Regions from separate parts of the Comamonas sediminis genome, predicted to be linked through region 2. Evidence: predicted binding sites of a transcription regulator. Region 2 holds the regulator's gene; each other region holds the start of a gene.
The links. Region 2 encodes LexA, which represses DNA repair genes until DNA is damaged. Its sites were predicted from a motif close to ACTGTATNNNNATACAGT; they were not measured.
Positions count from the first base shown of each region.

Region 1: the regulator LexA is predicted to act here: its motif matches at 3,239-3,256, upstream of AB7A72_RS05660 (putative DNA modification/repair radical SAM protein).
Region 3: the regulator LexA is predicted to act here: its motif matches at 6,321-6,338, upstream of AB7A72_RS22320 (PA0069 family radical SAM protein).

Region 1 is NZ_JBGBDC010000002.1:310,077-319,520, reverse strand. Features, by position in the region: gene lpdA (dihydrolipoyl dehydrogenase) at 1-129, shown strand, start outside; gene AB7A72_RS05675 (VOC family protein) at 230-871, opposite strand; gene AB7A72_RS05670 (tripartite tricarboxylate transporter substrate binding protein) at 1,136-2,083, shown strand; gene AB7A72_RS05665 (Bug family tripartite tricarboxylate transporter substrate binding protein) at 2,215-3,189, shown strand; gene AB7A72_RS05660 (putative DNA modification/repair radical SAM protein) at 3,390-4,718, shown strand; gene AB7A72_RS05655 (TIGR03915 family putative DNA repair protein) at 4,730-5,617, shown strand; gene panS (ketopantoate/pantoate/pantothenate transporter PanS) at 5,640-6,593, opposite strand; gene AB7A72_RS05645 (cation:proton antiporter domain-containing protein) at 7,330-8,613, shown strand; gene AB7A72_RS05640 (YbdK family carboxylate-amine ligase) at 8,603-9,444, shown strand, end outside.
Region 2 is NZ_JBGBDC010000011.1:137,346-146,789, reverse strand. Features, by position in the region: gene lpxK (tetraacyldisaccharide 4'-kinase) at 1-56, shown strand, start outside; gene AB7A72_RS22205 (Trm112 family protein) at 65-262, shown strand; gene AB7A72_RS22200 (hypothetical protein) at 447-1,031, shown strand; gene kdsB (3-deoxy-manno-octulosonate cytidylyltransferase) at 1,142-1,936, shown strand; gene adk (adenylate kinase) at 2,155-2,811, shown strand; gene AB7A72_RS22185 (asparaginase) at 2,924-3,943, opposite strand; gene lexA (transcriptional repressor LexA) at 4,058-4,774, shown strand; gene AB7A72_RS22175 (hypothetical protein) at 4,910-5,452, shown strand; gene AB7A72_RS22170 (FMN-dependent NADH-azoreductase) at 5,711-6,346, opposite strand; gene AB7A72_RS22165 (SDR family oxidoreductase) at 6,409-7,134, opposite strand; gene AB7A72_RS22160 (carboxymuconolactone decarboxylase family protein) at 7,168-7,605, opposite strand; gene pdxR (MocR-like pyridoxine biosynthesis transcription factor PdxR) at 7,729-9,165, shown strand; gene AB7A72_RS22150 (crotonase/enoyl-CoA hydratase family protein) at 9,181-9,444, opposite strand, start outside.
Region 3 is NZ_JBGBDC010000012.1:715-10,158, forward strand. Features, by position in the region: gene AB7A72_RS22285 (acyl-CoA dehydrogenase) at 1-1,505, shown strand, start outside; gene AB7A72_RS22290 (NAD(P)H-dependent flavin oxidoreductase) at 1,612-2,601, shown strand; gene AB7A72_RS22295 (hypothetical protein) at 2,688-3,332, shown strand; gene AB7A72_RS22300 (hypothetical protein) at 3,329-3,790, opposite strand; gene AB7A72_RS22305 (GbsR/MarR family transcriptional regulator) at 3,792-4,376, opposite strand; gene AB7A72_RS22310 (acyltransferase family protein) at 4,586-5,770, shown strand; gene rnk (nucleoside diphosphate kinase regulator) at 5,777-6,190, opposite strand; gene AB7A72_RS22320 (PA0069 family radical SAM protein) at 6,457-7,647, shown strand; gene AB7A72_RS22325 (phosphoethanolamine transferase) at 7,644-9,444, opposite strand, start outside.

The DNA of each region.
Region 1 (9,444 bases), on a different contig from region 2:
GAGATGGGTGCAGACACCGTGGACATCGGCAAGACCATCCACCCGCACCCGACCTTGGGCGAAAGCATCGGCATGGCCGCAGAAGTGGCCCACGGCACCTGCACCGATGTGCCGCCTGCGCGCAAGTAAGACCTGCCGGTTTTGCGCCACTCTGCAAAAGACAGCCTACGGGCTGTCTTTTTTTGCATCTTGGTCAGGCGTTCAAGGCCGTGCCAACAGGGGCCCGGGCTTATTCGTCATCAAACTCCGCTCGGTAGTCATCCGGGTTGATGCCTTCAGCGCGCAGCGGCTCAATCAAGCGAAAACGTGTGACCTTGGCCGATGCGGTGATATAGCCTTTGATGACCCATTCACGGGTGACAGGGCTGTGTGCTTCTTGGGCGAGTTGCTCGATCACGCGCGTGGTTTTGCGCCGGGCCAGCATGCGGAAGAATGCGGGCACATGGGCGAGCAGGCGTTGCAGCAGCTCCTCGGCATCGGCGGCCCATTCGCCTTGCTTGGGCAGCTCGGGCACAAAACCCCATTCGTCTTCTGTCAACGCGCGCCACAGCACGATCGCATGGCCATCGGCATCGTTCACGCAGGCCATCTCTTCGAGCTCAGGGGTGCGCATCGGCGCATAGCGTGAGCTGCTGCCTGCCGCCAACAGGCTTTGGTAGGCCTGGGGCACATCGGCCACCTGCAGGCGCAGGCTTGTCTGCGACTCCACCTTGGGCACCTGCAGCAGCCGCAGCAGGGCGCTGCCGGTGTCGATATCGACATAGCCCTCGCCGCTGCGCGCGGCCCTGAAGCCGATCACATCACGCCAGAGCTGCGTTGCTTTTTCCAGATCGCTGCAGGGGAGGACGAGGTGGCTGATTCCAAAAAACATGGCATGCGGTGGTAAAAATGACAATGCTGATGATAGCTTTTGGCTGCGCCATCGATCAGAACTGATCGCTCCAGCGAGCAACGATACCCACCACCAGCAGTTGTCTTGGAGACAGCCCAGACTGCCCATTCGCCACTGGATGGGCGAAGATCCCGGCTACACAAGCTCGCGCAGCGCAGCGGCGCTTTCTGCCAACGCCGCTGCAGCTCTTCAGGAGACCCACCCATGATCCCCCATGCGCTCGCTTCTGCTGCCGCATTGGCAATGGCCGCTAGCTTGGCCGTTGCGGCCAATCCGGCCCTTGCCGCCTATCCAGACAAGCCCATCAAGCTGATCGTGCCGTTCCCACCCGGCCAGGCCACCGATATCTTTGCCCGTGCGCTGGCCGACAAACTCGGCCAAAAGCTCGGCCAACCGTTGGTGGTGGAGAACAAAGCCGGCGCGGGCAGCAATATCGGCTCCGAGCAGGTTGCGCGCAGCGCCGCCGATGGTTACACCTTGCTGGTGGCGGGCAGCGCAATGGCGGTGAACCAGACCTTGTACAAAAAGGTGAACTTCGATCCGCGGGCCGACCTGGTTGGCATCAGCTTGATCGCCAAGGTGCCGCTGGTCTTTCTGGCCAATCCGGCCAGCGGCATCAAAAGCATGAACGACCTGGTGAGCAAGGCCCGCGCCGAGCCCGGCAAGCTGAGCTATGCGAGCGCCGGCATTGGCGGCACCCAGCATTTGAGCGCGGAGATGGTCAAGGCCCGCGCAGCGCTGCAGATCGAACATATTCCCTACAAAGGCAGCGGCCCGGCGCAGGCGGATTTTCTGGGCAACCAGGTGCCGCTGATGGTGGATTCGGTCACTGCGGCGTTGGCCAACATCCAGGCCGGCAAGGCGGTGCCGCTGGGCGTGACCTCAGCCACCCGTTCCAGCCAGCTGCCCCAGGTACCAACGATTGCTGAATCCGGCTTGCCTGAGTTCAAGGGTTTCGAGGCCGTGGGCTGGCTCGGGCTGATGGCCCCCAAGGGGACGCCCAAAGCCATTGTCGACAAGTTGACCCAAGAAACGGTGGCCATTCTCAGCAGCGCCGAGATGCAGAAATTCATCCGCGGCCGGGGCTCCGAGCCCGCACCGACCAGCGGCCCGGAGATGGACCGCTTTGTCGCCAGCGAAATGGTGGAATGGGGCAAGGCCGTCAAGCAATCGGGCGCGACCGTGGAATAGGGCTACCCCCAGGCTGCGCGGTCAGAACCCTTACGCTCCGCCGACCGTGTCACCCAGGCGTCCCGGCGCCTGGATGCGCTTTTCTACACTCTTTGTCGCCTATAGACCGAAATGGAGACAAAGACATGGTGTTGACGCGCAGAAGCCTGGTGCAAGCCGGGGCCGCCACGGCAATGGGAGCTTATATCGGGGCCGGCGCATCGCTGGCCCACGCGAACAAGCGCTTTCCCAACCGGGCGATCAAGCTCGTAGTGGCCTTTCCCGCCGGCGGGCCGACCGACCTGACGATGCGCCAGCTCGCCGAGAACGCAGCCAAGGTGCTGGGCCAGCCGATTGTGGTGGAGAACCGCCCCGGCGCGGCGGGTTCGCTGCCTGCGACCCAGCTACAGAACACGGTGGCCGATGGCTATACCATCGCCCAGCTGCCGATGAGCGTGATGCGCCTGCCTTTCACCACGGGCCTCAAATGGAACCCGGTGGAGGATCTGAGCTACATCATCAATGTCACCGGCTATGCGTTCTGCATGGTGGCCAGCACCCAGTCCGGGCTCAAGAATTGGCAGGAGGTCGTGGCCTGGGCCAAGGCCCACCCTGGCAAGCTGACCTTGGGCAATACCGGTACCTATACTTCGCCGCATGTCACCTCGGCCATCATTGCGCAGCAGCTCGGACTGGATGTCGTGCATGTGCCCTACAAAGGATCGGCGGAGCTGATGCGCGCGACGATGGCAGGCGAGGTGATGGTCGCGGCCGACACCAGTGCCGTAATCCCCTATGTAGACCAGGGCCGCATGGTCGCGTTGAACGTCTGGACCGAAAAGCGCCTGCCCACCTTGCCCAATACCCCCACCTTGATCGAGCTCGGCCTGCCGACCACGCAATACTCGCCGTTTGGCCTGGTGGGCCCCAAGGGCATGCCGGCCGATGTGCAAGCCACTTTGCACAAAGCGTTCAAGGAAGCGATGGAGATGGAAAGCTACCAGGCGATGCTGCAGCGCTTTGAGATGCTGCCGATTTACATGAACAGCGCCGACTACAAAAAGTTTGCCGCCGAGTCGACCGTCAAGGAAAAGGCCGTGCTGGCCAAGCTGGGTCCCCAGGCTTGACGGAGCCGAGGCGACCGATGGGCGCGGCAACGGCAGCAGGGTGATGAAAACTGTATTTATATACAGTATTTGTAAAACACCGCTTCATCTGATCGGTGCCGCCCCTCTATGAAGGGGTCTGCTTACGCTGACAGCATGGAAGGCAGCGCTGGCCATCGCGAGAAGGTTTTGCTAGAATACTGTATATATACACAGTATTTATGCAAACCCTCGCCAAACTCCAGATTCTGGCCGACGCCGCCAAATACGATGCCAGCTGCGCATCCAGCGGCAGCAAGCCCCGCAATTCCCTGGGCGGCAAGGGGATGGGCTCGACCGAGGGCATGGGCATCTGCCACAGCTACACGCCCGATGGCCGCTGTGTCTCGCTGCTGAAGATTCTGCTGACCAACTTTTGCATCTACGACTGCCGCTACTGCATCAACCGCAAAAGCTCCAATGTGCAGCGCGCCCGCTTCAGCGCGGCCGAGGTGGTGGGGCTCACTCTGGACTTCTACCGCCGCAACTGCATAGAAGGCCTGTTTCTGTCCAGCGGCATCATCCAGTCGTCCGACTACACGATGGAGCAACTGGTCGAGGTGGCCCGCAGCCTGCGCGAGGACCACGATTTTCGCGGCTACATCCACCTCAAGACGATTCCAGATGCGTCCCCCGAATTATTGGCGCTGGCGGGCCGCTATGCGGACCGGCTCAGCATCAATATCGAGCTGCCCACGCAGCAGGGCCTGCAGCAATTGGCGCCGGAAAAGGATGCTGTGGGCATTGCCTCTGCCATGCACCAGGTCGCGGAGCATATCGAAGTGGCCCGGCAGCAGAAGCAAGACCAGCAGGGCAGCAAGCTGGTATCGCTGCCCCGCCAGCGCCAGGCGGCCCGGGCGGCAGCGCCCAGCTATGCGCCTGCGGGCCAAAGCACACAGATGATTGTCGGCGCCGACAGCGCCAATGATGCGACCATTCTGCTCACCAGCAGCGCGCTCTACACCGGCCAGCGTCTGCGCCGGGTCTACTACTCGGCTTTCAGCCCCATCCCCGATGCCTCATCCGATCTGCCCCTGCAGGCGCCGCCGCTGATTCGCGAGCACCGTCTCTACCAGGCCGATTGGCTGATGCGCTTTTACGGATTCAGCCCGGCTGAGATCACCGCGCCAGCGAGCGGCGGCATGCTCGATCTGGAGCTGGACCCCAAACTTGCCTGGGCACTGTCGCAGCGCCAGCATTTTCCGGTGGATTTGAACCGCGCGGCCAAGGCCTGGCTGCTGCGGGTGCCGGGCTTGGGTGTCGGCAGTGTCGAGCGCCTGCTGGCCGCCCGCAGGGTGCGCCGGCTGCGGCTGGCCGATCTGCAGCAGCTGCGCGTTGCCACCAGCAAGGTGCTGCCTTTTGTCGAGCTCGATGATTACCACCCGCCGCTGGCCATGCTCGACAGCCCCGGCTTGCGCCAACAGCTGCTTGCCCAGATGGGGCAGGGGGCTGTGCAGCGCCGGCACAGTGGCATGCAACTGGCGGCTGCGGCGCAGATCGCCTTGTTTTGAGGAGGCCAGGCATGCCAGCGGAGAACGACAGCTTGACGGTGATGCTGGAAGCACCGGATGACTTTGCCGGCTTTCGCCAGGCCGCGCGGGTGTTATTGGCCCTGGGCGCAGCGCCCGAGGTGGTGCACTGGCGCTGGTCAGATGAGTTGGCTACCCAGGCCGAGGATGGTGATTTGTTTGCGGATGCTGCGGCAGCCAATGATGCACCCGATGCGCCAGCCCGCGTCATCAGTCCCGATGCGCTGGACCGTTTGGCCATCGCACCCGGCCAGCCGGTGCACATCCGCAAACCCCAGCTGGCTGTGCTGCGCAATGCTTGCTGCCACCGCAATCCGGGGCGCTTCATGCTGTGCTACCGCTGGCTGTGGCGGCTGCAGGCCATGCCCAGCCTCGCGGGCGATGCGCTCGATGCCGATTGGCGCGATATCGAACGCCTGGCGCATGCGGTGCGACGAGAGATCCACAAGATGCATGCCTTTGTGCGCTTCCGGCCCGCACAGGACGAAAACGGCCACCCGCTGCATGTGGCCTGGTTCGAGCCTGAGCACCACATCGTTCGCGCGGCCTCGGGCTTTTTCATGGAGCGCTTCAGCAATATGCGCTGGGCGATTCTGACGCCGGACTGCAGCGTGCTCTGGGACCAGGAATGCCTGCAATGGGGCCCTGGCGCCTCAGCGGCCCAGGCGCCGGGCCCGGATGCGGGTGAAGCGCTATGGCTGGCCTATTACCAGTCCACCTTCAACCCGGCGCGCCTCAAGGAACAGGCCATGCTGCGCGAGATGCCGCGCCGGTACTGGAAGAACCTGCCCGAGACCCAGCTGATCAGCGGCCTGGTGGCAGGCGCGCGCAGCCGCACCGGAGACATGCTGGCGGCGCAGCCAAGCGCCCAGCGCGCCTGACGCGGACAGCGGTTTTTCAGACTCAGTGCAGTGACACGTCTTCGCGGCGCACATGGTCGTTGGCCGTGCCGGTAGGCCGGCTCGACCAGTAGCCTGCGAGCAGCGATCCCGATATGTTGTGCCAGACCGAGAAAATGGCGCCTGGCAGCGCGGCCATCGGGCTGAAGAACTTCGCGCCCAGGCTGGCCGCGAGGCCCGAGTTCTGCATGCCCACCTCGATCGCCAATGTGCGGCAGACCGATTTGTCAAAGCCCAGCAGGCGACCGCCCCAGTAACCACCCAGGTAACCGATCAGGTTGTGCGCAATCACGCCCGCCACCACGACGCCACCCACGGTGGCAATGCGGTCGCGGCTCAGGGCCACGACGGTGGACAGCACCAGCAGGATCGCCACCATCGACACGAGCGGCAGCAGACGCTCGACGCGTTTGATCTGCGCATGCCAGAAATGGTTCAGCAGCAGGCCCAGGCCAATCGGCAGCAGCACGATCTGTGCAATCTCCATCAACAGCGCGCTGACCGGCACGTCGATCGACGCCGAGATATAGAGGCGCGCAAGCAGCGGCGTGGCCACAATGCCGACCAGGGTGGACAGTGCACTGATCGTCACCGACAGCGCCACATCGCCCTTAGACAGAAAAATCATCACATTTGACGACGTACCGCTGGCGACGCTGCCGACCAGCACCATGCCGGCCGTCAGCTCGGGCGGCATGTTCAGCGCCTTGGCAATCAGCCAGGCGGCCAGCGGCATGATGAGGTAGTGCAGGAACAACCCGGCCGCAATCGGCGCAGGGCGCTGCAGTACGCGGCTGAAGTCGCTGATGCGCAGGGTGACGCCCATCGCAAACATGATCAGCATCAGCAACTGGGCAATATGGGGCTTGAAGCCCAGGAAGGCGGAGGGCGCGCTGTAGGCGATCAGCGCCATCACAGCTGCCCAGACGGGAAAAAGACGGGTCAACAAAGCAAGCACGGAAGTATCCAGACCAAAGCAAAGTCTGGGCGCTGCACTTTCGGCCAGGGCCGGTGCAACGCCCGTGGGAGAAGAACGGGGTGGGGGCTGATGCGATGCGGCGGAGGTGGCGCTGTGCCGGGCCAGGGATAGCGGCCAGTGCAACAGCGCTGCGATGAATGCCGGCTACAGGTGGTAGCGGGCAAGCGCCGGATGCTTGTGGCGGGCCGCATCAGGCCTACCATCATAAAGTTACGATTGCAACTGGTTGGGGGCAGGCTGCGGTGGCAACACAGCACACTCGGATATCCGCAGGCGGGTGTCTGTCAGCGCAATGCCTGTTGCAGGCGCAGACCCTGCCGCGCGCAAAGTTGGCATTTTTTGTACCCGAAGCCTGCTACGTTCTGCATAGCAATGTTGGCCCCATGCGTGGGCCGCATTCAGCGCCGGTGCGGCGCGGCGCAAGGTTTGGCCACTGCAGTTTTTATTGTAGGACTGCAGGCATTTTGTAACCTTTGGACGCAGGCCGCTGCTGCAATCTGCAGATCATCCGGTAGAGTCGTTGAGATTGGTTAACGATCTGATGCATTAATGCAACACCGTGACAGTGTCACTGGTGGCGATGCATCTCCTGCTCTGGAACTGCCGCTGCGACGCGCTGCCAGGGCCATCTCTAACTCGGTGCCATGCGGCCATGCACGCTGGACACATTTTTTGGGAGGAAGGTGCAGTTATGCCACCCCATGCAGCATCCTCAATGCCCTTGCCGCAAGTTGGCGGCTGGCTTGAACACAGTGTTGGCCCGTTGATGAGCTGGTGCGTGCTGGTAGCGGCCGCCGCGCTGGCCGGCCATATGGTTTTTCGGCTCACCGGCTTTCCCCGCATGCTGGGTTATACGGTCGTCGGCCTGCTGGCCGGCTGGCTCGGGTTTGGCGATCTGCCCTGGCCGCTGCAAGGCAATACCCAGGTGCTGCTGCATACGGCCGTAGGCACCAGCATGCTGATTGCCGCCTCGCAAATCTCGCTCAAATGGTTGGTGCGTCAGCCGTTTTTGCTGCTGCAAAGCCTGGTCGAATCGCTGGCAGCCCTCGTGCTGGTCACGGGCACTCTGCAACTGCTCGGCATGGGCTGGGCGGTGTCACTGGGTGTTGGCGTGATCGCGATGGCGGCGTCTCCATCCGTTCTTTTGCGCATCTCCTCGGATCTGCGCTCCAGCGGGGCCGTCACCGACCGCAGCGTGTTGATGGCAACGCTCAGCTGCGTGTACGCACTGGTGCTGGGCTTGGTCATCACCGTGGCATGGTCGCCGGTGGCTGGCACGGATGCCCAGTCGGGCCTGATGCTGACCGCAGCCGGCATGGGCCATTTGTTGTGGAACCTGGGCCTGACCCTGTTGTGGGCGCTGCTGACCACCGCCGCCTTGTGGCCGGTGTTGCGCTGGACCTCGTCGCGCAGCGACTCCACCGCGCTGTACATGCTTGCCGTGCTGGTGGCAGCCAGCCTGCTGTCTGAACGCCTGGGCGGCTCGGCGGCGCTGGCTTTTGTCCTCGCCGGCGTGATGCTGCGCAATCTCAGCCCCAGGCCGATGATCTGGCCCACGGCCTTCATGGCGGGCAACACCATGCTCAATCTGCTGATGTTTGTGCTGGTGGCCAGCATGGCCGGCCAGATGGCGCCGAGCGCAGCGCTGATCAGCGTGGTGGCGGCAGCCAGCCTGGCGCGCCTGCTGGGGAAGATGGGCGGGGTCATCTTGCTGGGCGCAGGCACCGGTATTGGCTGGCTGCGCCAGTGGCCAGTCGCCTGCGCGCAATCGCCCAGCTCGGGCCTGGCACTGCTGATTGCCTCGGCCCAGGTGGCGCAATGGGCCACCACCAACCCGGATGTCGCCATCAGCGTATCGTCGATTGCGCTGCCAATGATTGTGCTGTGTGAGGTGATCGGTGTGCTGCTGGCCTCGCTCGCGCTGTGGCGCAGTGGCGAGGCCCACCGCGGTATCGGTCTGTCCGCCCTCACCAGCAAGGAGAAACGCCATGACGCTTGAAGCTTTCCAACAATCCCAGGCACTGACCTTGGGGGTGGAGCTGGAGCTGCAACTGGTCAACACCAACCACTATGACCTGACGCCTTACGCCCCCGATATGCTGGCCCTGCTGAAAAACGCGCAGGTGCCGGGCTCGATCGTGCCCGAGGTCACCACCAGCATGATCGAGATATCGACCGGTATCTGTACCGATGCGCAGGACGCCTACCAGCAGCTGACCGTCACGCGCGACGCCCTGGTCAAGGCGGCCGATAAGCTCAATATTGCGCTGGCCGGCGGGGGAACCCACCCGTTCCAGCAGTGGCACCAGCAGCGCATCTACAACAAGCCGCGTTTCAAAGAGATCACTGCGCTGTATGGCTACCTGACCAAGCAATTCACGATCTTTGGCCAGCATGTGCATGTGGGCTGCCCCGGTGCCGACGCGGCATTGATGATGCTGCACCGGCTCTCGCGCTATATCCCGCACTTTATTGCGCTGTCGGCCTCCAGCCCCTTTGTGCAAGGGCAAGACACCGCTTTCGATTCGGCGCGGCTGAACTCGGTGTTTGCGTTTCCGCTGTCTGGCCGGGCACCGTTTGCGCTGCACTGGGAGGACTTTGAGCGCTACTACGAGAAGATGACCGCCACCGGGGTGATCCACAGCATGAAGGATTTCTACTGGGATATCCGCCCCAAGCCCGAGTTTGGCACCGTCGAGGTGCGGGTGTTTGACACGCCGCTGTCCATCGAGCGCGCCGTTGCACTGGCCGCCTATGTGCAGGCGCTGGGGGCCTGGTTCCTGGCCGAGGAGCCGTTCGAGCCCAGTGAGGACGACTACCTGGTCTACAC
Region 2 (9,444 bases):
TCGATGCCCTGCTGCGCCCATGCCAGACCGCATCGCCCCCTGTAAAGAAAGACTGATTGCCGCTATGGACCCGAAACTGCTTGAACTGCTGGTGTGCCCTGTCACCAAAGGCCCTTTGCGCTATGACCGTGAACGCCAGGAATTGGTCTCGCGCAGCGCACGCCTGGCCTACCCTGTGCGCGATGGCATACCGATCATGCTGGAGAACGAAGCGCGAACCCTCAGTGATGAGGAAATTGACGCCTTGTCTGCCGCAGATTAAACATCAATGACATTGCGGCCCCATTCCGCGCCGAATCCTGGGCCGCACAGGCAAACCCCAATAGCCGCTTTGTAAAAAACAGACACAATTTGCTGAATTTTTAGGCATCCGCCTTGGAGACCCCGCAGCACAGGCCTGCAGAGTCTGCCTGTCGGACTGCATCCGCCCCATTCAGCAAATTGCCATGCATACCCTCATCCTCAAGAAAACCGACAAAGGCATGGAGGCGCTGCGCGCCCGGGATCCTGTCTTGCCCCACCGCATGCGTCCGGCCTTCATCATGTTCGATGGACACAAGAGCATTGAGCAGGTGATAGCGCTGTCGCCTTCTGCAGGCGGACAGATGCAGGTGCTGGAGGACATCAAACAGCTGCTGCAGCATGGCCTGCTGGAACTGCTGCGCCCCGGTGATGCGGGCCAGCCGCCGTCCAACCCCAGCGACATCATCGACAGCCTGGCTGGACCCGCACCCACGCCACCGCCGGCTGCCGCTGCCGCACCGGTTGCCGCCAGCCATGCAGCCGCTGGCATCAACAACCACAGCGAACGCTATATCAAGGCCTATGCAGCGGCCAGCCAGTTGGTCAGCGGCCTGGGCCTCAAGGGCTTCCGTCTGCAACTGCAGCTGGAAAAAGCCCAGGGCTATGACGGTCTGGTCGCCATCCTGCCCAAGCTGCGCGAGGTGATCGACGCGAAGAAACTGCGCCCCATCGAGGCGATTCTGTTCGGCAGCAACGAAGCCCCTACACCGGTCAAACCGGCGCCCTGAGCCCTGGCACCCTGCCGCCGCAGCCGCAACCCACCCAGATCGCCTGCGCCCGGCCCGCCATGCGGGCTCGCTACAATTCCAGCCGGCTCCACTCTTCTTTCTTTCGCACCATGGCATCCGCACCCGCGCCGTTCACCGTCCTGATTCCTTCGCGCATGGCGTCCTCGCGCCTGCCCAACAAGCCGCTGGTGGACATCGCCGGTCTGCCGATGGTGGTGCGCGTGGCCAAGCGCGCGCTGGAGAGCGCCGCCCAGCGCGTGGTGGTGGCTGCCGATGACAAGCGCATCATCGATGCCTGCAAAAAGCATGGTGTCCAAGCGGTGATGACCTCGCCCAGCCACCCCAGCGGCAGCGACCGCCTGGCCGAGGCCTGCAGCTTGCTGAAGCTCGCCGGCGACGACATCGTGGTCAACGTGCAAGGGGACGAGCCCTTGATCGCGCCAGCGCTGATCGATGCGGTCGCCGCCCTGCTCAGCGAGCGGCCCGAGGCCAGCATGGGCACCGTCGCCCATCCGATGGCCGATCTGGAGTCGCTGCTCAGCCCGAATGTGGTCAAGGTGGTCCTCGATGCCCAAGGCATGGCCAGCTATTTCAGCCGCGCGCCCATCCCGTGGGGCCGTGATTTTGTCAATATGGCTTGGTGGAAGAACCCCGGCACCACCGGCACGCCCGGCTTTGCGCCGCTGCACCATATGGGTATCTACAGCTACCGCGCCCAGTTTTTGCATACCTTCCCCACGCTCAGCCAGGCGCCTACCGAGCAGATCGAGATGCTGGAGCAGCTGCGCGCAATCTGGCATGGCTACCGCATCGCCGTGCATGTGACGCGGCAGATCCCCGGCTCCGGCGTGGACACCCCCGAGGACCTGGTGCGTGTACGACAGCTGCTCGGCGCGGTGATGTAACCCGCGTGCCAGCCATGCACTACCACCGCCCCGACTGCAAGCACACCGTAAGCAAAAAGGCGCAGCATGCCTGTCTTGCGCAGCCGAGACACGGTATTGGTGCCCAGTTCGCTGACAATCCCCTGATGCGTGATATGCTCAAGCCCAGTTTTTTTGCGTAAAAGCGGGCTTCAGTGCCCGCTTTTGCCGTGCAAGTTTTTTATTCTCCAAGGACCGCCATGAAATTAATTCTTTTGGGAGCACCCGGCGCCGGCAAAGGTACGCAAGCTGCCTTCATCTGCCAAAAATACGGTATTCCCCAGATTTCCACCGGCGACATGCTGCGCGCAGCGGTCAAGGCGGGCACGCCGCTGGGCCTGCAGGCCAAGGCCGTGATGGATGCCGGTCAGCTGGTCAGTGACGATCTGATCATCAACCTGGTCAAGGAACGTATCGCCCAGGCCGATTGCGCCAATGGCTTCCTGTTTGACGGTTTCCCCCGCACGATCCCGCAGGCCGACGCGATGAAGGCCGCTGGCGTCAAGCTCGATTACGTGCTGGAAATCGATGTGCCGTTTGAAGCCATCATCGAGCGCATGAGCGGCCGCCGCAGCCATCCCGCATCGGGCCGTACCTACCATGTCAAGTTCAATCCGCCCAAGACCGAAGGCCTGGACGATGTGACTGGCGAGCCCCTGGTGCAGCGCGAAGACGACAAGGAAGAAACCGTCAAGAAGCGCCTGGACGTTTACAGCAGCCAGACCCGCCCCTTGGTCGACTACTACAGCAGCTGGGCTGCACAAGACCCGGCCGCCGCCCCCAAGTACCGCGCGATCAGCGGCATGGGCTCGGTCGAAGAAATCACGCAGCGCGCGATTGCTGCCCTGCAGGCCTGATAAGCAACTCTGCCTCATCTACCAAGCCACTGTCGTGCGACAGTGGCTTTTTTATGCCCGTCTATTTATCGGTAAATAAACCGGTATCTGCCGTTGGCTCCCATGCCCGTACTTAGATTTTGGATCGGGCCTGCACCAGCGCCAGCTGCAGGCTGACCCGGCATTTGTAGGGCGTCAAGGCCACGGCCAGGTCTTTGTCCAGATCGGCCATCCCGGGCAATACCGCATCGCTGATCACGCCATCGCTGCAGCGGCTGCTGCGCCACACCGGCAAACCGTGCTGGCGTGCGCGCGCCATCGCATCCAGCAGCGCCTCATGCACCGTGCCATTGCCGGTGGTCGCCACCACCAAGCCCTCCACACCCTGGGCCTGCAGCGCCTCCAACAGCCCCAGGCGCAGGCCTGCATGGCTGGTGACGATCTCCACCCACGGCCAGGGCGTACTGGCCGGCGCGGGCAAGGCCGCCAGCCAGGCGCTGCCGGTATAGCCGCCCTCCGTATCTGCTGCCTGCGGTGCATAGCCCTGGCGCAGGCGCACGTTCGTGCCATCCACCCAGCCCAGCGGCCCCTGCTCGCCCGATGAAAAGGCCAGCAAGCGGTGCGGGTGCACCTTTTGCAGCCAGCGCGCGCTGTGCAGCTCGCCCCCGCCGGTCACCGCGACCACCTCGCGCAACAGCGGATGGCCGTCCGCATCCAGCGCCGCAGCGGCGGCCACGGCATCCTTGAGATTCTGCGGGCCATCGGGCATCAAGGCATTGGCCGGGCGCATCGCACAGGTCAGCACCACCGGCTTGGCCAGGCGCCCTAAAACGCAATGCAGAAACCAGGCAGTTTCCTCCAAGGTATCCGTTCCGTGGGTGATAACAACACCGCGTACCGCCTCGTCGCGCATCGCTGCATCGCAAGCCTGGAGCAGCGCATGCCAGACCTCGTCGCTCATGTCCTTGCTATCAATTTGCGCGATCTGCATTGCATCCAGCGGGCCCGCCGCGGCGGTCTCGATACCGCTCACCCCCGCCAGCAGGGCCGCGACCGACAGCTGCGCCGCACGGTACTGGCCGGGATTCTCGGCATCATCGGCCATGCCGGCAATGGTGCCGCCGGTGCCGATGATCAAAATTTTTGGCTGCAAAGCTTGCCTCCTGCAAAAAACTGGTTAAAAATACAGGTACTGGATTGATATACAGGTGTTGGAGTGCACGGCAGCTTGGCTGCCACCCGGCACCACAGATCACACGGAGATCTTATGCGAGACCATCCCAAACTCACCGCGCGCCAACAAGAAATTCTGGACCTGATCCAGACGGCCATCTCGCGCACCGGCGCCCCGCCAACGCGCGCCGAAATCGCCAGCAAGCTGGGCTTCAAATCGGCCAATTCGGCAGAAGACCACCTCAAGGCGCTGGCACGCAAGGGTGTGATCGAGCTGGTCAGCGGTACCTCCCGGGGGATTCGCCTGCAAAGTGATACCGTGCGCTCCATCAATGCCGCACGCGGCACGCGCTTTTCGTCGCCGCTGGCAGGCGTGTCCAACGCCACCGCCGGCCTGGGCCGCGTGGTGCAAGAGCTCGCCCAGCTGGCCCTGCCGCTGATTGGCCGCGTGTCAGCGGGCTCGCCCATCCTGGCGCAAGAGCATGTCGATCAGACCTATACCGTTGAAGGTGGCCTGTTCCAGCAGCAGCCCGATTACCTGCTGAAGGTACGCGGCATGTCGATGCGCGATGTCGGCATCATCGATGGCGATCTGCTGGCCGTCAAAGCCACCCGCGAGGCCCGCAATGGCCAGATCATCGTCGCGCGTCTGGGCGATGACGTCACCGTCAAGCGCCTGCAGCGCACCAAGGATGGCATCGAGCTGCTGGCCGAAAACCCGGATTACCTGCCCATCGTCGTGCAGCCGGGCGAGCCCTTCGAGATCGAAGGCATTGCCGTCGGGTTGATTCGCAACACGATGCTGAACTAAGTCAAGCGGCCCTGTCGGCCCCTCCCTTTCTGCGCAACCCCAGGTAGCGGGCGTTGTGGGCACCCGGCCCACAACCCTGGGGAATGCGCTCGCCTTGCGCAATCCTGCTGTCATCCGTACACCAAGGAGTCTCCCATGCTCGTAGCAGATGCATTGCGTGCGCTTGCGCCCTTTTCCCTCGTCGCTGGCCTGCCCTGGTTCCAGTCCATCCAACGTGCCATCGTGCGCAGCAGCCGCCGCCGTCCAGGCCATGGCGCCGCCAACGATGGCCAGCTTGCGGCCCAGGTGCATTGCTTTGCCGCCGCCTCCAGCGCCGCTGCGCAGCGTGGTGCCGTGCAGCAACTGAGCCTGCTCGATGGCCCCAGCATTCCGCCTGGCGTGGACGGCCCTGCTGAAGAGACACCCGCACAGCGCCCCATCGACCGCATTCGCCTGCCGCGCAAACCCGCAGCGCGCCGCCGCCTCTCGGTCGGTGCACCGTCTCACACCCGCCCGTTCTTGTCGGTACAGCGCTGCAGCGCCCAGGCCGCCAACGATGCCCCCGTCAAGATGTACTGGGCGCAACCGGCCAGCCTGCACCGCCAAAAGGGCATGCGCTGGGCCATGTCGGGCAGCATGGCCGATATCTGTGCCGAGCTTGAACGCCTGGAGCGGCTGGAGCATCTGCACGCGGTCTAAGCCAGTGCCAATCCGGGCCGGTGCGTTGTAGCCAGCCTGCTGGCAGCTGCATGCCTGCTGTCACGAGGGGTGGACAGCAGCGGAATCGCTACGCTGGGTTGACGCAGACGCTGAACGTACCGGGCGTTACCGCCATGCCGGGCACGCGCCAAACCGGCACCTTCAGCGCTCTGCCTTCAGCCCGCTGCCCGCTGCTCATGGCCACTAAGCCGTGGCTGCCGCCGCACTGCCAGTGGCTTCTTCTTTTCTATCTTTCGCTCAGCGTGCGGCCGCAGCAGCCTCCAGCGCCAGCTGTTTGAAAGGCGCCAGCTGCTCGCGCAGGGCATCCCTCGCGCCATCCACTGCAGCAGCCACCGCATCGGGCCCCAACACCAGACCTTGCAGCAACACAAAATGCACATTGCGGATGCCGATGGAGGCCAGCGCATAACGCAAATAAGGCGTCAGAAAGTCCTCCTGACGCGCTTTTGGACCTGCATGGAAGCCGCCTGAACTGACCAACACCAAGGTGGGCCGGTCCTTCATCAGGCCGATCTTGCCTTCCGGCGTCGACGCAAAGCTGCGGTGGATACGGATCACCTGGTCCAGCCAGAGCTTGAGCGTGGCCGGCACCGCAAAGTTGTGCATGGGGGTCAGAATCATCAGCAGATCGCTGTCTTCCAGCTCTTTGATCAGCGTTTCCGACCAGGCCAGCGCGGGTGCGTCTGCGCTCGCGTTCGAGGTGATCGCCAGCGCATAGTCGCGGCTGATCGGCGGTATCGGTGTCGCGACCAAGTCGCGCTCAAACAACGGCTGCTGCGCAAGGCCCAGCTCTGCCAGCATGTCGGTTGCCAGTTGGTAGGCGTGGCTGGCCTGGCCGTGTGGGCCACAGTTCAAGAGCAAGGTACGGGTCATCGTTTGTCCAATCGTTTGAGTAGTCAGGCCAAGGTGGGCAGCATCCGCACAGTTCTACGGCATCACATCGCCCGGGATTTGCACACCCAGGCGGCGAGCGTGGTTCGGCCCAGGCGTGCTGGCCCCACCGGAACCAGGCAGCCATCGTCCAGCAGCGCGCCCCGGTAAGGCACATCGGCATCGCCCAGCACCATGCGAGGATCGCCTTGCAAGCGCAGGTATTGCTGCACCCACTCGGCCATCGCCATCTTCTGCGGGCCGGCCACGTCCATGCAGCCCGCCAAGGGCTGCGCCAGCGCGGCATCGGCCACCAGCATCGCCAAATCCTCTGCCGCCACCGGCTGCACCGGGGCCACCGGTATCGCCAGCACCGTATCGGCTACGCTGTCGTGCGCCAGCTGCGCCAGGCTTTCGTACAAGGGTGCTGCACGCAGCACGGTACAGGGGGTGTTGCCTGCCAGGACCAGCTGTTCCCGCAACGCGATCGCCTGGTAGTAGCCGCTGCCTTGCAATCGCTGCACACCCAAGGCCGACAGCGCAATATGGTGCGCAACCGCTGCAGCAGCGATGGCGGCATTCAGCTGCCGGCATGCGCGCGCCCAGCCCTCCAGCGCATCGGCCGTATGCACCTCAGGCGGCTCGCGCACATCGATCAGCACCTCGGCACCATGCAGCGCAGCCGGCAGTTGGGGGCCCGCATCGGCGAGCACCGGGTAACCCAGCTGCCTCAGATTGCCGACCACGCGCTTGCCCAGCGGGTTGCAGCCGCCCAGCACCAGGACTTTCATAAGCCGCGTTGCACCACACCGGGGGCTTGCCCGTTAAACGGGCATCTTGCGGAAGGCAATCGCAAAGCGGTTCCAGCTGTTGATCGATGTGATCACAGCGGTCAGCTCCATCAGCTCGGCATCGCTGAAGTGGGGGCGCACGGCTTCCCAGGCGGCATCGGGCACATGGTCGTGCGCTACAAGGGTCAGTGCCTCGGTCCACGCCAGCGCAGCGCGCTCACGGTCGCTGAAGAACGGGGTCTCACGCCAGGCGGCGACAGTGGCCAGACGACGGCTGGATTCACCGGCCTTCATCGCATCGGTCACATGCATGTCCAGGCAGAAGGCACAGCCATTGATCTGCGAGGCGCGCAGGCGCACCAGTTCCTTGAGCAGAATGTCCAGGCTGCCTTTGGCAATCTGGTTTTCCACGCCCAGCAGCGCTTTCATGATGGCGGGGTCAGCGGTGTAGAAGTCGAGTCGGGTTTGCATATCTATCTCCATCCAGGGTTGCGTCGGTGAATTCCGTTGCTGGCAGCCAGTATGCGATGGTCTTGGCCAAGCCAAAAGAGCCAAGAAATGCAAAAATGACTAGGCCAAGATAGGAATACCTGGATGCCCGACCCCACCCTCCCCGTAAACGCGCTGCAGCTGCAGGTAGACCGCAGCCTGCAGCTGCCCATGTACCTGCAGATCTGCCAGCGCTTCAAGACCGCCATTGCGCAAGGCCATCTGCGCGCGGGCGACCGGGTGCCGGCGTCGCGGGCGTTGGCGGCCGAGCTGAACCTGTCGCGCGGCACCGTCGATCTGGCCTACCGCATCCTGGCCGATGAAGGCTATTTCCAGGTTCGCGGGGCAGCGGGCACGGTCATATCACCGGGCCTGCCCCGCGCCGCGTCCGCAATGGCGCCGCAAGCCATTGCCCAGCCACCGGCCACCCACATCGTCGACTACGATGGCCTGCAGCCCCGGCCGCTGCAGCTGGGGCTGCCGGCGATCGATGCCTTTCCGCGCAAGGTCTGGAACCGGCTGGTCACCCACCGCCTGCGCAGCAGCGAGCCCTTCCGTCTGGCCTACCCCAACCCGCAAGGCGATGAGGAACTGCGCCAGCGCATTGCGGCCTACCTGGCGGTCTCGCGTGGCGTCACCTGCGTGCCCGAGCAGGTATTTGTCACCACCGGCCTGCGCAATACCTTGGAGCTGAGCCTGCGCAGCCTCGCCAGCCCCGGCGATGCGTTCTGGTTTGAGGACCCGGGCTATATCCTGGCCCGTCCGTTTTTACAGAATGCCTCGGTGCAGATCGTGCCGGTGCCGGTCGATGCCCAGGGCATGCAGGTGGAAGTTGGCCGGCAGCGGAGCCCTTACGCCCGGTTTGCGATGGTGACACCGTCGCACCAAAGCCCGCTGGGCGTGACCCTGTCGCTGGAGCGGCGCATGGCGCTGCTGGACTGGGCGCGGGAGGCCGGCAGCTGGATCATCGAAGACGACTACGACAGCGAGTTCCGCTACCAGGGCCGGCCCCTGCCCGCCCTCAAAAGCCTGGACCGGCAGGACCGCGTGATCTACGCCGGCACCTTCAGCAAGGTGATGTTTCCGGGCCTGCGCCTGGCCTACGCGGTGGTGCCGCTGGAGGTGGTGCCACGCTTTCAGGCTGTCAGCTCCAACCTCAATGCCGGCTGCCCCTATCTGCTGCAGGCCAGCGTGGCCGATTTCATGGCCCAGGGCCACTTTGCGCGCCACCTCAAGAAGATGCGGCTGCTGTACGCCGAGCGCCGCGAGGTGGCACAGCGCAGTTTTCAGCAGGTGCTGGGCGATCGCCTGCGCATTGACTTGCAGCCCGGCGGTCTGCATTTGCTCGGGCAGATTCGGGACGGCGACAACGACAGCCTGGTGGCCCAGCGCGCCCGCGCGCAAGGCCTGGCCACGCATCCGCTGTCGCGCTGGTATATCGATGCCGCGCCCCGCCAAGGCCTGCTGATGGGCTTTGCCAATATCACCAGCGAGGCGCAGGCCTTGCAGCTGGCCCGGCAGATCCAACAAGCCTTCGGCTAGCGGACGAACGGCGTGTTAGCCCTTGAACTCCGGCGTACGCTTGTCGAGGAAGGCGCTCACGGCCTCACGGTGGTCGGCCGTCTGGTGCGCCAGCGCCTGGTAGGCAGCCGACAGTTCCAGCAAAGAAGCCAGGCTCTGGTGCATGCCTTCGCGCATCAGTTTCTTGGTCATGCGGGTGACCTGGGGCGGGTTGGCGGCAATCTCGCTGGCCAGTGCATTGGCGGCGTTCAGCAGTTCCTCGGGCGGCACCACCTGCGACACCAGACCCCACTGCAACGC
Region 3 (9,444 bases), on a different contig from region 2:
ATGCCGGCGGCCAAGGTTTGCCCAAGACGATTGGCGCGGCCTGTGTCGAGATGCTCAACAGCGCCAACATGAGCTTTGCGCTCTGCCCCTTGCTGACCGATGGCGCGATCGAGGCCTTGCTGACGGCTGGCAGCGATGCGCTGAAAACGACCTACCTGGACAAGCTGGTCTCCGGCCAGTGGACCGGCACGATGAATCTGACCGAGCCCCAGGCCGGCTCGGACCTGGCGCTGGTGCGCACGCGCGCCGAGCGGCAGGGCGATGGCAGCTACAAGGTCTTTGGCACCAAGATCTTCATCACCTATGGTGAGCACGACATGGCCGAGAACATCGTGCACCTGGTGCTGGCCCGGGTGGCCGGTGCGCCCGAAGGCGTCAAGGGCATCAGCCTGTTCGTGGTGCCCAAGTTCCTCGTCAATGCCGATGGCGCACTCGGTGCGCGCAACGATGTGCACTGCGTCAGCATCGAGCACAAGCTGGGCATCAAGGCATCGCCCACCTGTGTGCTGCAGTATGGCGACCACGGGGGGGCCACCGGCTTTTTGGTGGGCGAGGAAAACCGGGGCCTGGAGTACATGTTCATCATGATGAACGCGGCCCGCTATGCGGTCGGCCTGCAGGGCGTGGCCATTGCCGAGCGGGCCTACCAGCAGGCCGCCGCCTTTGCCAAGGAGCGTGTGCAAAGCCGCCCGGTCGATGGCAGCGTGGCCGGCAGCGCCACCATCATCCACCACCCCGATGTGCGCCGCATGCTGATGACGATGCGCGCCTATACCGAAGGCTGCCGCGCGATGGCGTTGACGGCCGCTGCAGCCTTTGATGCCGCCCATGCCCATCCCGATGCGCAGGTGCGCCAGGACAACCAGGCCTTCTATGAGTTCATGGTGCCGCTGATCAAGGGCTACAGCACCGAGATGAGCCAGGAGGTCACCAGCCTGGGCGTGCAGGTGCACGGCGGCATGGGTTTTATCGAGGAGACGGGTGCGGCCCAGCACTACCGCGACGCCAAGATTTTGACCATCTATGAAGGCACTACCGCCATCCAGGCCAATGACCTGGTGGGCCGCAAAACGGCCCGCGATGGCGGTCAGGCCGCGCGGGGCATTGCCAGCCAGATCGAGCAGACCGAGCACGCGCTGAAGGCCGGCAGCTCGGCCGCAGCCCAGGCCTTTGCACGTGCGCTGGCGCAGGCGCGGCAGGACTTTTTGGCAGTCGTCGATTACGTGGTCGCCGGCAGCAAGACTGCGCCCAATGATGTGTTTGCGGCCAGCGTGCCGTACCTGATGCTGGCGGGCAATCTGGTGGCCGGCTGGCAAATGGGCCGGGCCTTGCTGGCGGCCGAGCAGCAGCTCAGCCAGGGCGCGGGCGACCAGGCTTTCCTCGAAGCCAAGGTGACAACCGCGCATTTCTATGCCACGCATATTTTGGTAAAAACCTCCGCATTGCGCGAAGAAGTGCTGCACGGTGCGGCCCCGGTGATGGCGCTGCCGCAGGACAGTTTCTGAGCACCATGCCCCCCATCTGAAGTGCCCCGGCGCCTTGGCCAAGGCGCCGGGGGTCTGCGCCGCCCTGACCGCGCAGAAGGCTTTAGCCATTTGAAGGAGACCTTGTATGTCCAAGCTTCCCGGCGCGTTGCAGAACGTGCCTTTTCCGGTCATCGGCTCGCCGCTGTTCATCGTCAGCAACCCGCAGTTGCTGATCGCCCAGTGCAAGGCCGGTATTGTCGGCTCCATGCCCGCGCTCAATGCCCGCCCGGCCGAGCAGCTCGATGACTGGCTGGCCGAAATCACCGAAACCCTGGCTGCTCACAACCGCGCCCACCCTGACCAGCCCGCCGCACCGTTTGCGATCAACCAGATCGTGCACCGGACCAATGAGCGCCTGGAGCATGACATGGCGCTGTGCGAAAAGTACAAGGTGCCCATTTTGATCACCTCGCTGGGCGCGCGCGAGGACGTGTTCCAGGCGGCCCATTCCTGGGGCGGCGTGGTGATGCACGACATCATCAACAACAGCTTTGCACACAAGGCCATCGACAAGGGCGCCGATGGCCTGATCGCCGTGGCCGCTGGTGCCGGTGGCCATGCGGGCATCAAGAGCCCGTTTGCGCTGGTGCAGGAAATCCGTGAATGGTTTGACGGCCCGCTGGCGCTGTCGGGCAGCATTGCGCATGGGCGCGCCGTGCTGGCTGCCCAGGCCATGGGCGCCGACTTTGCCTATATCGGCTCGGCCTTCATCGCCACCGACGAGGCGCGTGCGGTGGAAGAGTACAAGCAGATGATCGTCAGCTCCAACTCGGACGACATCGTCTACAGCAACCTTTTTACCGGCGTGCATGGCAACTACCTGAGCCCGTCGATCCGTGCGGCCGGCATGGACCCGGACAACCTGCCGGTCTCCGACCCCAGCTCGATGAGCTTTGGCAAGGACCGCAAGGCCTGGAAAGACATCTGGGGCAGTGGCCAGGGCATTGGCGCTGTCAAGCAGGTGGTGCCCGCCGCCGAGCTGGTGGCCCGGCTCAAGCGCGAGTACTTCGAAGCCCGCGATGCGCTGCTGGCTGGCGGCCCAAGCCGCGTACCTGCCGCTGCGCAAGCGGCGTAACGCGCAGATACCAACACCGGCCGCCGGGGCTGAACTTTGGCCCTGCGGCGCTGTCGAACCGCGTTTGACAGCTACGGTGTGATGCGATGGTGAATCTGTTTTTTGCCCCAGGGCCAGCCCCGCTGCTGCCGCGCCGCCATTGCCTGGCATGGGCTGCAGCGGCCATGGTCGTAGGGGCCGGCCTTGCGGCCAGCGTGGCGCAGGCGGCCGATGCCCCACTGCCCGCCGGTGCGCGCAGCATCAGCATCAGCCAGGCGCAGTTGCAGCAGGCGGTCGCGGCCAAGTTTCCGCTGGCCCGCTCCTGGCAGGGCATGGTCGTCATCCAGCTGCAAAAGCCCAAGGTGGAGCTGCTGGCGCAGAGCAACAGCCTGCGTGCCGCCTTTGACATCTGGGTGACCGAAAAACTGATGGGCAATGAATACCCCGGCCAGATGACCTTGGACTTTGGCCTGGCCTTCCACGATGCCGATGCCAGCATCCGCCTGCACAATGTGCGCGTGCAGCAGCTGCAGATGCAGGGCGTGCCTGCCGCCTACCAGGGCATGTTCCAGACCTATGCCCCGCGCCTGGCCGAGCAGGTGCTGCAGGGCCTGCTGGTCTATGAGCTCCCGGCCAGCCAGCGCATGCTGCTGCAAGGCCTGGGCTATACGGTCGAGCGCATGGAGGTGCAGGAGCAAGGCCTGCGCATCGTGCTGGCGCCCAAGACGGCTGAGGCAGCGCCCACGCGTTAAGCTAGCGTGTAGGGATAACAGGTAGGCAGGCCCGGCGCCAGCTGCGCCATCAGCACCCGGGCTTGCGGCGCCAACTCCAGCCCCTGGTCCTGCGCCGCTTCCAGCTGGGCCATCAGATCGGCCAGTTGCAGCCATTGCCCGGCATCGATGCCGAGCAGCCTGGGCAGGGCATCAGGCCCGGCATCGTGGTCCAGGAAGGCAATGGTCTGCTGCTGGTCACGGCTCAACAGCCAGGCGTCGCCGGTGCCAGAACAGGCAAACACCCACCACTCCTGGCCCAGGTTCGCCAACGGGGCATCGCGCTCCCAGGTTTCTTCGGCGGCTTCGAGGTGGTCCAGCAGCACGAAATCACCGGCAATCTCGGTGCGGGGCAGGCCATGGCCGGGCATCAGCGCAGGCCAGCCCGTGCCGGGCCAGAGCCGCTCGGCAATGGCGGCCGGAGTTTGCAGCGCCAGCATCTCAGTCGTTGCCTTCCTTGCGGGCGGGCGATTTGCCGGTCAGGCGGTCCTTGATGGTCAGCACCCGGGTGACGGCGCTGCCCATGCCCATCAGCTGTAAGGCGGTGTCGGGGTTGAGGCGCTGCACATCGTCAAACCAGGTCATCAGCTTGTCGATCAGGTCGTACATCTCCTGCATGCGCTGCTGGGCGTATTGCTCGTCGGCCGAATGGGTTTCCTGCAGCAGCGCGGAGCGCAGCATCGACTGGGTGGGTTCGATCTCGCGGCGGCGGCGCTCCTCGGCCAGGGTGCGGAAGATTTCCCAGACATCGGCCGGCGCTTCAAAGTACTCGCGCCGGTCACCCGGCTGGTGGCGCATGTGTACCAGGCGCCAGGATTGCAGCTCCTTCAAGCCCATGCTGACATTGGAGCGCGAGAACGACAGGCCCTCGGCAATCTCGTCGGCATTGATGGGCTGGGGCGACAGAAAGATCAGCGCGTAGATCTGTCCTACCGTGCGGTTGATGCCCCAGCGGCTGCCCATTTCGCCAAAATGTGACACGAATTGGCGGGTGAGCTCGGGCAGCGGCGTTGGGGCTTGTTTCATGGCGCTGATTATCGGTTTTTTCTGGAAAAGCTGAAACGCCAGGCTGCCATGGCCCGGCCCTTGGTATAGCCGCTTTGTAAAGACGGCAGTTTTCGGTCTATCAGCGGGGCCGCCACGTCAACGGCAGCGGATACAACGGCGTTACACATGGAGTGGCACTGCGCGCGCGGTGTCACACCTTTGTCAGAACATTGCCGGACTGCGCCGCGATGGCATGCCCATGGCGGATCAGCTGGCCAGAGACTATCTTGCCTACCACCACAACCCATAACAAACGAAATCTGTGGCTGGACATGACCAAAGGGGCTTGCTGTGCTGCCATCGTCTGGCACCACCTGGCTTTCTATGGCCCGATGTCGGATGTTGCAGCACAAGTCACCCCCGGCATCATCGAGTGGCTGGCGGAATATGCGCGCATCGCCGTGCAGATTTTCCTGGTCATGGGTGGCTTTCTGTCGGCCGCCAGCCTGGCACCCCAAGGCGTGGCCCGCTTTGGCAGCCCGCTGGCCAAGATAGGCCAGCGCGCTCTGCGCCTGCTGGCGCCTTATTCCGTCGCGCTGTTGCTGGCGGTGCTTATCGCTGCCCTGGTGCGGCCCTGGTTTGCCCATGAATCGGTACCCGCCGAGCCGACCTGGCAGCAGTTGATCGCCAATGCGTTGATGCTGCAGGACATCAGCGGTGAAGATGCGCTGTCGGCAGGCGTCTGGTATGTTGCCATCGACTTCCAGCTGTTTGCGGCGGTGACGCTGCTGTTCGCATTCAGCCGCCGCTGGCCGCGCCAGTGGCTGGGCCTGCAACTGGGCCAGTGGGTGGTTCTGGCGATGACGGCGCTGTCGCTGCTGGTGCTCAACCGCCACAGTGAGCTGGACATGTGGTTTGTCTACTTTATCGGCGCCTATGGCATGGGCATGCTGGCCTTCTGGGGCAGCCAAAGTGCCAAGCCCTGGTCCTGGACGGCCGCATTGCTGGCACTGGGCCTGCTGTCATTGGAGGTGGATTTCCGCCTGCGCATCGCGGTGGCGCTGTGTGGCGCCGTGGCACTGCTGTGGTTGATGCGTGTGCCTTCGGACAGCCGCCTGGTCGATTGGCTGGGCCGCCAGGCGCCGGTGCGCTGGCTGCAGTCGCTGGGCCAAATGGGTTACTCGGTGTTTCTGGTGCACTTTTCGATCGTGGTGCTGTGCAACGCGGTGGTCTCGCATGTCTGGCCGAGCCAGCCCTGGCTGAACTGGCTGGGCATGGGCCTGGCCTTTGCGCTGTCGCTGCTGGCCGGGCGCGCGCTCTACCTGGGTGTCGAGGCGCGCACGCCCAGTCTGCGTTCGGTGGCCCGCTGGGAGCTGGGCCTGGTCGGTGCCGGCCTGCTGGTCAGCCTGGTCGGCGCGCGCTTGTCGATGTAGGGATTGCTAGCGGTGCAGATCGCCAGCCCGCTCGGGCTGGTAGCTGATGCCGGTCACGCGCACCGTCATGGTTTTTCCGCCCACCGATGGCCAGGCCAGTTCATTGCCAATCGACAGGCCCAGCAGTGCACTGCCCACCGGTGCGAATACCGAAATCTTGCTGCTGGTGTCGTCCAGGTCCTTGGGGTAGACCAGGGTCAGCTGGAACTGCTTGCCCGATTCGGCAATATCGAAGTTCACCGTGGAGTTCATCGTCACCACATCCGGTGGGATATCGGTCGGCTCCACGATATCGGCACGGGCAATCTCGGCCTCCAGATCCGCCTTGCCAGGGAAGGCACTGGCTGGCATCGCTTCCAGCAGTGCTTCCAGGCGGTCCACATCCAGGGATGACAGGATGAGTTGGGGTTTGCGAGACATGAAAACTTCCTCCGGAGTATGTAATCCCCGAATGTAGGCCATGCCCCATTTCGCACCAAAACGGTGCGAATAGCCCTGGTTTTCTCGGCGCTTGCATGGCCCCTCCGGATCGCGCACAATGCATGGAAATACTGTATATAAAAACAGTTACCATGCCTGCCCGCCATCCCTCCACCAATACCTTGAACGCTGCCGCGCGGGAAGACCCGCAGGCGCTGCAGCGCTGCGCGGACGAGCTGGATGGGCCTGTGCCAGTGTGCGTGCCGCTGCCGGTGGCCCGCAAGGGGCGGGGCGCAGTAGGCGCCCCCCGCCACCGCTTTGCCAGCGATGTGCGGGAATGGGCCGACGATGGCTGGACCCCTGCCACCGCTGCGGCGCCTGTTGCAGGCGATGCAGACCAGCATCTGGAAGAAGGCGCCTGGTGGCAGCAGGACGCGGAAAGCCTGCCGACCCAGGTGCATGAGGAGCAGGCCCGCAGCGCGATCCAGAAAAATGACTCGCCCGATATCTTCTTTGATCACTCGGTCAACCCCTACCGGGGCTGCGAGCATGGCTGCATCTACTGCTATGCCCGGCCATACCACAGCTACCTGAATCTCTCGCCCGGGCTGGATTTTGAAACCCAGCTGTTTGCCAAGACCAATATTGCCCAGGTGCTGAAGGCTGAGATCAGCCGCCCGCGCTACCAGCCTGCCTCGCTCAATATCGGCTCTGCCACCGACTGCTACCAGCCGATCGAGCGGGAGCTGGGGCTGACGCGGCAGCTGATCGAGGTGCTCAGCGAGGCTGAGCATCCGTTCTCGCTGATCACCAAGAGCAGCGCCGTGGAGCGTGATATCGACCTGATTGCTGCAGCGGCGCGCAAGAACGCGGCGGCGGTCTACATCACCATCACCAGCCTGGATCCGCAGCTCACCCGCCTGCTCGAGCCACGGGCAGCGGCCCCCCACCGGCGGCTGCGCACGATACGCCGGCTGACCGAGGCGGGCATCCCGGTGGGCGTGAGTGTGGCGCCGCACATTCCGTTTTTGACCGAGGACATGGAGGAGGTGCTGGCAGCGGCGCGCGAGGCCGGTGCCAGCACCGCCTTCTACACCGTGCTGCGCCTGCCCTGGGAGCTCAATGGCGTTTTCCAGCAGTGGCTGCAGGCCCACTACCCGCAGCGCGCCGCCCGGGTGATGCAGCGGGTGCGCGACCTGCACCAGATCAGCGAGGCCGACCGGCTGCGCGGCAAGAGCTATGACAGCCAGTCGTTCAGCCGCATGAAGGGCCAGGGCCTGTGGGCCGACCTGGTGCGCCAGCGCTTTGTGCGTGCCTGCGCGCAGCTGGGCTATGGGCGCGAGCGGCTGGAGATGGACTGGCGCGGTTTTGAGGCCTGGCGGGCCCGGCAGCTGCTGGTGCCCCGGCAAGCGGGCGCCGCGCAGGCACCACACCCGGGGCAGGGAAACCTGTTTTAGCCGCGCTTTCGTGCAGCAGCGCCATGGACTGGCTGCGCTGTCGCAACGCTTGCAGGCGCAGAGGCTGACGCCAGGTGCGCCACTGTTGCGGGCGGCGCAGAGCCCTTGCAGCTGGCAAAAATGTCCAGATCGGGCTGGTGCAGCGCGGTCTGCACATCGGTCAGGCCCAGCATCGAGTGGAACAGGTTGTCGTGGCTGATGCGGGCGGTGGCCACCGCTTGCTGCAGGCAACTGGTGCGCATGCCCATGCGCTGCTGCATCGCGGGCGACAGCCAGGTGATCCAGGGCACACGCTTTTGCACATCGGGCGCGACGGAGTAGGGCAGGCCGTGCAGATAGAGGTTGTTCTCGCCCAGCGATTCGCCATGGTCGGCCACATACATCATCGCGGTGGGCTGGCGCTGGCCCTTGCTGGCCAGCCAGTCGATCAGGCCGCTCAGCATGCGGTCGGTGGCCACCACGCTGTTGTCATAGGCGTTGATCAGCGATGCGCGGTCGCAGGCCTGCAGGTTGACGTTGTTGCACTCGGGGCTGAAGCGCTTGTCCTGGCTCAGCGAGCGCTTGAAATAGGCTGGGCCATGGCTGCCCATCTGGTGCAGTACCAGCACCACGCCCTTGGCGCGCTGCTCGGCGGGCAGCGCGTTGATGCGCTCGTCCAGGCCATCGAGCAAGGCCATGTCCACGCATTCGCCGTCCTGGCAGAGCGCCTTGCGGGCGGCGGCGGGCAGGTCGGTCTCGGTGTTGGCGTTGTGCACGCGGGCGCAGACGCCCTTGCAGCCCGATTGGTTCTCGACCCAGAGGACGGCCAGGCCAGCGCGCTGCAGCACATCGAGCAGGTTTTCATAGGACTTGTCGCTGTTCTGGCTGCTGCGCCCCAGGTGCGAGAACATGCAGGGCACCGACACGGCAGTGCTGGTGCCGCAGGACCAGGCATTGGTGGCGACTGCCAGATCGTCGCGCGCAGACAGCAAAGGCGTGGTGGGCCGGTCATAGCCATTGACGGCAAAATTGCCCGCGCGCCCTGTCTCGCCGACCACCAGTGCATAGATCGGAAACGTGGTCTGGCCCGCATAGCTGGCTCCGAGCTTGGCGTCTTCGCCAATCGGGTAGAGGGTCGTGTCGCGGTGGTGGATTTGCTGGGCCACCAGATTGCCTGCGGCATAGACGGTCGACAGCGGGTTCATCATGTAGCGCAGATTGGTGTGGTTGCGCATGGCCGACGAGATGGGTCTGAAGCCTGCCATCACGACGACGACCATCGCCAGCACGGCCAGCAGCACCATGCCCAGCTGCTGGAGCACCGGGCGCCAGCCATGGTGCCGGGGCAGGGTCTGGCGCCAGATCCACCAGGTGGGGGGAATGGCGATGGCGCCGACGGTCACAAACAGGCTCCAGTGCAGCAGGTCCGCCGCTTCCTTGACGTCGGTCTGCAGCACATTGGTGAGCATCGATGCATCAATGGCGATGCCATAGTTCAGCATGAAGCAGGCCGCAAAGGCGGAGATCCAGCACAGCGTGGCCATCACCGGCTTGGCCGCACGGCCCCAACTGACCAGGGTCAGCAACGCCCAGCAGGCGCATGCAATGGCCAGGCCCAGACTCGTTCCCAATACCCACTGCTGGGCGCTGCTCAGGCCTTCGGCCTGCGATATCGCCTTCCACAAGGCCAGGTTGCCTACGCTGGCCAGCCACAGGCTGACGACCAGGCTCCACAGCCACACGGGCCGCGCCGGCTGGTGGGGGGTGGTGGTGGCCAGGTCAGCGCTGAAGGGCAGGTCGGCCGGATGGGGCGGGAAT